DNA from 2 places in the Micromonospora sp. CNZ296 genome. Region 2 is predicted to be linked to the other one. Evidence: predicted binding sites of a transcription regulator. Region 2 holds the regulator's gene; the other holds the start of a gene.

Region 1 (3,403 bases), on a different contig from region 2:
CGCTTCAGCGAGAACGGCAGCACGTCGGTGATCTCCAGGCAGCGGGCGAACGGCGTGGGCCGGGCCTCGTCGGCGTACAGGTAGGCGATCGACGGGTCGGCGAGCGTGGCGTCGAGGTCGGCGGCCAGCTCGGCGACCAGGTGCGCGCGCACCACGGCCGGATCCGGGTCGTAGAGGAACCGCCGCACCGGTCCCACCGGCGCCTCCTGCGCACCGGTCCCGGTGAGGTGATAGGAAGGGCCCCTTTTACTACCGGAGGCGTTAAGAAGGGGCCCTTCCTTCTCGCGCAGCAGGGTGGCGCGGCGCGGGACCTCGGCCAGCTCGCCGCACCAGAGCGCGGCCTCGACCAGGTCGCCGTCCACGCTCACCCACTCCGCCTCGGCGCCGGCCGGGATCAGCGCGTGGTCCAGCCCGGGCGCCACCTTCACCACTGTGCGCGGCACGCGTGCGGCCAGGCCGGTGACGAATTCCCACGGCGGCGAGTAGGCGTTCGGGTCGAACACACGCTGCCCGGTGCCGGCCCGCCGCCGCGCCGGATCGCAGAACACGGCGTCGACCCCTGTCGCGTCGAACGCCGTGGCGTCACCGCGCTCGACGGTCACCAGGTCGGCCAGCCCGGCCGCCTCGGCGTTCGCGGCGGCCATCGCGGCGGTCACCGGGTCGGCCTCCACCGCGTACACCCGGATGCCGGCGCGGGCCGCGGCGAGCGCGTCGGCCCCCAGCCCGCACCCCAGGTCGGCCAGCGTGGTCACACCCGCGGCCCGCAGCCGCGCGGCGCGCCGGTCGGCGACCGCGCGGCGGGTGGCCTGCTCCAGCCCGGCCCGGGTGAGGAACATCCCGGCCGCCGCCGCACCGAACTTGCCGGCCGCCCGGCGGCGCAGCTCCGCCTGGGTGAGTGCCGCCGCCGCGAGCCCGCCGGGAATCCCGGCCGAACGCAGCGCGGCCGCCGCCGCCAGCGGGTCGCCGCCGGCCACCCGTTCGGCCGCGGCGAGCGCGGCCGACCCCTCGGGGGTACGCAGCGCGGCGAGCTGGTCGAGATCCACGCGCTCATTCTCCCGGCCCGGTTCCGGCGCGACACGGAGGGCGACGCGTTGGCACTCTCCTTGACGGAGTGCTAGCCGAGGAATAACCTGCGATTAGCACTCTCACCCTGAGGGTGCCAACGCCCGAGCCTCGTGCCCGGGGGTTGAGCGCCAGGCGGACCGGCACCCGCGACGACGGCCCCGCCCGGTGGCATGTGGCAGATTGACGCTGGTCGGCATGCCGGCCGGCAACGACACCAAGTACCCGGGAGGGTATGCCCGTGACTACCGCGACCAAGGTTGCGATCAAGCCGCTCGAGGACCGCATCGTGGTCCAGGCGAACGAGGCCGAGACCACCACCGCCTCGGGCATCGTGATCCCCGACACCGCCAAGGAGAAGCCGCAGGAGGGCACCGTCCTCGCTGTCGGCCCGGGCCGGATCGACGACAAGGGCAACCGCGTGCCGATCGACGTGAAGGTCGGCGACACCGTCCTCTACTCGAAGTACGGCGGCACCGAGGTCAAGTACGCCGGCGAGGAGTACCTGGTGCTCTCCGCCCGCGACGTCCTCGCGGTCATCGAGAAGTAAGCAACCGATCAGTGTCGTTGCCCCGGTCCGGCTCGCCGGGCCGGGGCGACGTCGCTTCGAAGGGATACTGATGGCGAAGATCCTCAGCTTCTCGGACGACGCCCGGCACCTGCTCGAGCACGGTGTCAACGCCCTCGCGGACGCGGTGAAGGTCACCCTCGGCCCGCGCGGGCGCAACGTCGTCCTGGACAAGAAGTTCGGTGCGCCCACGATCACCAACGACGGCGTGACCATCGCCAAGGAGATCGAGCTCACCAACCCGTACGAGAACCTCGGCGCGCAGCTGGTCAAGGAGGTGGCGACCAAGACCAACGACGTCGCCGGCGACGGGACCACCACCGCCACCGTGCTGGCCCAGGCCATGGTCCGCGAGGGCCTGCGCAACGTGGCCGCCGGCACCAACCCGACCGGCCTGAAGCGGGGCATCGACGCGGCGGCCGCCAAGGTCTCCGAGGCGCTGCTCGGCAAGGCCGTCGAGGTCGCCGGCAAGGAGTCGATCGCGCACGTCGCGACCGTCTCCGCGCAGGACGCCGCCATCGGCGACCTGATCGCCGAGGCGATGGAGAAGGTCGGCCGCGACGGCGTCATCACCGTCGAGGAGGGCTCCGCGCTCACCACCGAGCTGGAGGTGACCGAGGGTCTCCAGTTCGACAAGGGCTTCATCTCGCCGAACTTCGTCACCGACCTGGAGGCGCAGGAGGCGGTCCTGGAGGACCCGTACATCCTGATCACCACCCAGAAGATCTCGGCGATCGAGGAGCTGCTGCCGCTGCTGGAGAAGGTTCTCCAGAACAACAAGCCGCTGCTCATCGTCGCTGAGGACGTCGAGGGCCAGGCCCTGTCCACGCTCGTGGTCAACGCGCTGCGCAAGACCGTCAAGGTCTGCGCCGTCAAGGCCCCCGGCTTCGGCGACCGCCGCAAGGCGATGCTCCAGGACATGGCGATCCTGACCGGCGCCGAGCTGGTCGCCCCGGAGCTGGGCTACAAGCTCGACCAGGTCGGCCTGGAGGTGCTCGGCACCGCCCGTCGCGTCGTGGTCGACAAGGAGAACACCACAGTCGTCGACGGTGGCGGGCAGGCCTCCGAGGTCGCCGACCGGGTCGCGCAGATCCGCAAGGAGATCGAGGCCTCCGACTCCGAGTGGGACCGGGAGAAGCTGGCCGAGCGGCTGGCGAAGCTCTCCGGCGGCATCGCCGTGATCAAGGTCGGCGCGGCCACCGAGGTCGAGATGAAGGAGCGCAAGCACCGCATCGAGGACGCCATCGCCGCGACCAAGGCCGCGGTCGAGGAGGGCACGGTCCCGGGTGGCGGTGCCGCCCTGGCCCAGATCCTGCCGGCGCTCGACGACGACCTGGGCTTCACCGGTGACGAGAAGGTCGGCGTCTCGATCGTGCGCAAGGCGCTCGTCGAGCCGCTGCGCTGGATCGCCCAGAACGCCGGCCACGACGGCTACGTGGTGGTGCAGAAGGTCGTCGCCCAGGACTGGGGTCACGGCCTCGACGCCGCCACCGGCGAGTACGTCGACCTGGCCAAGTCCGGCATCATCGACCCGGTGAAGGTGACCCGCAACGCGGTCAGCAACGCCGCCTCGATCGCCGGCCTGCTGCTCACCACCGAGAGCCTCGTGGTGGAGAAGCCGGCCGAGCCGGAGCCGGCCGCCGGTGGCCACGGCCACTCGCACGGTCACGGCCACCAGCACGGCCCGGGCTTCTGACCCGACCGCACGGCCCGACGTCAGGGCACACCGCCGACCCGGTGGTGTGCCCTGACGCGTATGCCCTTACGGAACGC
Region 2 (3,403 bases):
TCTGGAAGTTCAGCGCCGCGACCGCGTGGGCGCGGACCGTCGGCGACTGCTGACCGCGGGTCATCATCGCGATCAGCGGGGCGACCCAGCCGAGCAGACCGCCGCCGACGATGACACCCGCGGCGCCACCGAAGTGCGCCACCAGGGCCCACGTCTTCTCGTCGTTGTTGGCGTACGCGGCGGGGCCGTACCCGCCACCGGCGGGGTAGCCGGCGCCGTAGCCGGGCGTGCCGCCCGGCGGAGGGTAACCACCGGGGGGCGGGTAGCCGCCCGGAGGCGGATAGTCACCGGGCGGGGGATACCCGCCGGCGCCCGGCGCCCCGGACAGTGGAGCGGTGGGCGGTTCGCTGCCCGGCGACGAGCCGTAGGGCGCCGACGGGTCGGGCTGGGGGCCGGAGTCCCCTGCCCCTGGAGGGCGAGGAGGTTCTGTCATGGTCGCCACGGTAGGGGCACCGGTCAACTCGCACCAGAGCGACACAGACCGACGATGACCGGCTGTTCGGCCCTGGTGGGCGGCGCTGTGTGGTGGGCCGCACCGCAGGTCCGTCGGGCGATCATCGCGCCGGCGGGGGTGCCGACGTAGACTGGCACTCGCTACAGTCGAGTGCCAGCCGCCCGGCGGATGCCGCGTGCCGGCCCGGCCGAGGTGCGTCAGGAGGTGGGGAATGGGTCTCGACGACCGCAAACTCGCCGTGCTGCGCGCGATCGTCGAGGACTACGTCGCCACGCAGGAACCGGTCGGCAGCAAGGCCCTGGTCGAGCGGCACCAGCTCGGCGTCTCGCCGGCCACCGTGCGCAACGACATGGCGGTGCTGGAGGAGGAGGGCTACATCCGGCAGCCGCACACCAGTGCCGGCCGGGTGCCCACCGACCGCGGCTACCGCCTCTTCGTCGACCGGCTGTCCCGGGTCAAGCCGCTCAGCCCGGCCGAGCGCCGGGCGATCGAGCGCTTCCTGGTCGGCGCCGTCGACCTGGACGACGTGGTGCACCGCACGGTCCGGCTGCTCGCCCAGCTCACCCGGCAGGTGGCAGTGGTGCAGTACCCGAGCCTGGCCCGCTCCAAGGTGCGCCACCTGGAGCTGGTGCCGATCTCCACCACCCGGCTCATGGTCGTCATGATCGCCGACACCGGCCGGGTCGAGCAGCGGCTGGTCGAGCTGCCCGCCCCGGTGCCCGCCGACGACGTGACCGACCTGCGCCGGCTGGTGAACGAGAAGCTCGTCGGCAGCCAGCTCGCCGAGACGCCGCCGCTGGTGCAGGCGCTCGTCGAGGAGTCCGCGCCGCATCTGCGCCCGGCCATGACCACGCTCTCCACCGTGCTGCTGGAGACGCTCGTGGAACGGCACGAGGAGCGCCTCGCGCTGGCCGGACAGGCCAACCTCACCCGGGGCGGCCTGCTCGACTTCCAGGGCTCGCTGCGGCCCATCCTGGAAGCGCTCGAAGAAGAGGTCGTGCTGCTCAAGCTGATCGGTGAGACGGAGCCGAGCACCACCCGGGTGCTCATCGGCGACGAGAACGAATTCGACAACCTGCGGGCCGCCTCGGTGGTCAGCACCGGCTACGGACCGGGCAGCACGATCGTCGGTGGACTCGGCGTGCTCGGGCCGACCCGGATGGACTACCCCGGCAATATCGCCATGGTGAGGGCCGTGGCACGCTACGTGGGCGAACTGCTGGCCCAGAACTGACCAGTCAGGGCCGACGGCCGGTTCCGGCCGACGACCGGAGCGACGCGAGACGAACATGAGGACACCTAACGCAGTGGCCAGGGACTACTACGGCATTCTCGGCGTGAGCCGGGACGCCTCCGACGACGAGATCAAGCGCGCCTACCGCAAGCTGGCGCGGCAGTTCCACCCGGACGTCAATCCGGACCCGGAGGCCCAGGAGAAGTTCAAGGACATCAACGCCGCGTACGAGGTCCTCTCGGACGACCGGAAGCGGCAGATCGTCGACCTGGGTGGCGACCCGCTCGCCCCGGGCGGCGGCGGCATGGGCGGTCCCGGCGGCCCGGGCGGCGCCGGTCCGTTCGTCGGCTTCCAGGACATCATGGACGCGTTCTTCGGCGGCGCCGCGGGCGGCAGCCGGGGGCCGCGTCCGCGTACCCGCCCCGGTGCGGACGCGATCCTGCGCCTGGAGCTGGACCTCAACGAGACCGCGTTCGGCGTCGAGGCGCCGATCACCGTCGACACCGCCGTGCTCTGCACCACCTGCTCCGGCGCCGGCACCGCCGCCGGCACCCACCTGGCCACCTGCGAGGCGTGCGGCGGCCGGGGCGAGGTGCAGTCGGTGCAGCGGACGTTCCTCGGCCAGGTGGTCTCCGCCCGGCCGTGCACCGTCTGCCAGGGCTACGGCACCACCATCCCGCACCCCTGCCCGACCTGCGCCGGTGACGGCCGGGTGCGCACCCGCCGCTCACTCACCGTGAAGATCCCGGCCGGGGTCGAGGACGGCATGCGGATCCGCCTGGCCCAGCAGGGCGAGGTCGGGCCGGGTGGCGGCACCGCCGGTGACCTCTACGTCGAGATCCACGAGCGGCCGCACGACGTCTACTCCCGCAAGGGCGACGACCTGCACTGCCGGGTCACCGTGCCGATGACCGCGGCCGCGCTGGGCACCCGGCTGACCATCAAGACGCTGGACAGCGAGGAGACGGTCGACGTCAAGCCCGGCACCCAGCCCGGAAGCACGATGCGGCTGCGCGCCCGGGGCGTACCGCACCTGCGCGGCACCGGCCGGGGCGACCTCTACGTGCACCTGGACGTGCGTACCCCGACCAAGCTCGACGCCGACCAGGAGCGGATGCTGCGCGACTTCGCCAAGACCCGCGGCGAGGAGGTCGCCGAGCTGACCAAGCAGGGCGGCTTCTTCTCCCGGATGCGCGACGCCTTCAACGGGCACGCCTGAGGTGTCCGCCCCGCTGTTCCTGGTCGAGGCGCTGCCCACCGGTGACACGCTGACGCTGGACGGCCCGGAGGGCCACCACGCGGCCACCGTGCAGCGGCTGCGCGCCGGCGAGGAACTGGTGCTCGCCGACGGCCGGGGCGGCACCGCCGCCGCGGTGGTCACCGCCGTCGGCCGCGGCACGCTCGACCTGCGGGTCACCAGCCGGGGGTACGCGGACGCGCCGGTACCCCGGCTCGTCGTGGTGCAGGGCATCGCCAAGGGCGACCGGGGTGAACTCGCCGTGCAGGCGATGACCGAGGTCGGCGTGGACGAGATCGTGCCGTGGGCGGCGTCCCGCTCGGTGGCACAGTGGCGCGGCGACCGGGGCGGACGGGCCCGGCAGAAGTGGGTCGCGACCGCCCGGGAAGCGGCCAAGCAGGCCCGCCGCCCGTGGCTGCCGGTGGTGGCCGGCGCGCCCGACGAGTCCACCGCCTCGGTGGCCCGCCGGATCGCCGGT

The links. Region 2 encodes HrcA, which represses chaperone genes, less so after heat shock. Its sites were predicted from a motif close to GGTTNGCACNCTCNNNNNGAGNGTGCNAACC; they were not measured.
Region 1: the regulator HrcA is predicted to act here: its motif matches at 1,135-1,165, upstream of groES (co-chaperone GroES).

What each region holds. Positions count from the first base shown of each region.
Region 1 is NZ_VISW01000009.1:208,216-211,618, forward strand. It holds gene FB455_RS17095 (THUMP-like domain-containing protein) at 1-1,043, opposite strand, end outside; gene groES (co-chaperone GroES) at 1,298-1,612, shown strand; gene groL (chaperonin GroEL) at 1,683-3,326, shown strand.
Region 2 is NZ_VISW01000013.1:160,317-163,719, reverse strand. It holds gene FB455_RS22045 (DUF4870 domain-containing protein) at 1-433, opposite strand, end outside; gene hrcA (heat-inducible transcriptional repressor HrcA) at 666-1,688, shown strand; gene dnaJ (molecular chaperone DnaJ) at 1,762-2,907, shown strand; gene FB455_RS22030 (16S rRNA (uracil(1498)-N(3))-methyltransferase) at 2,909-3,403, shown strand, end outside.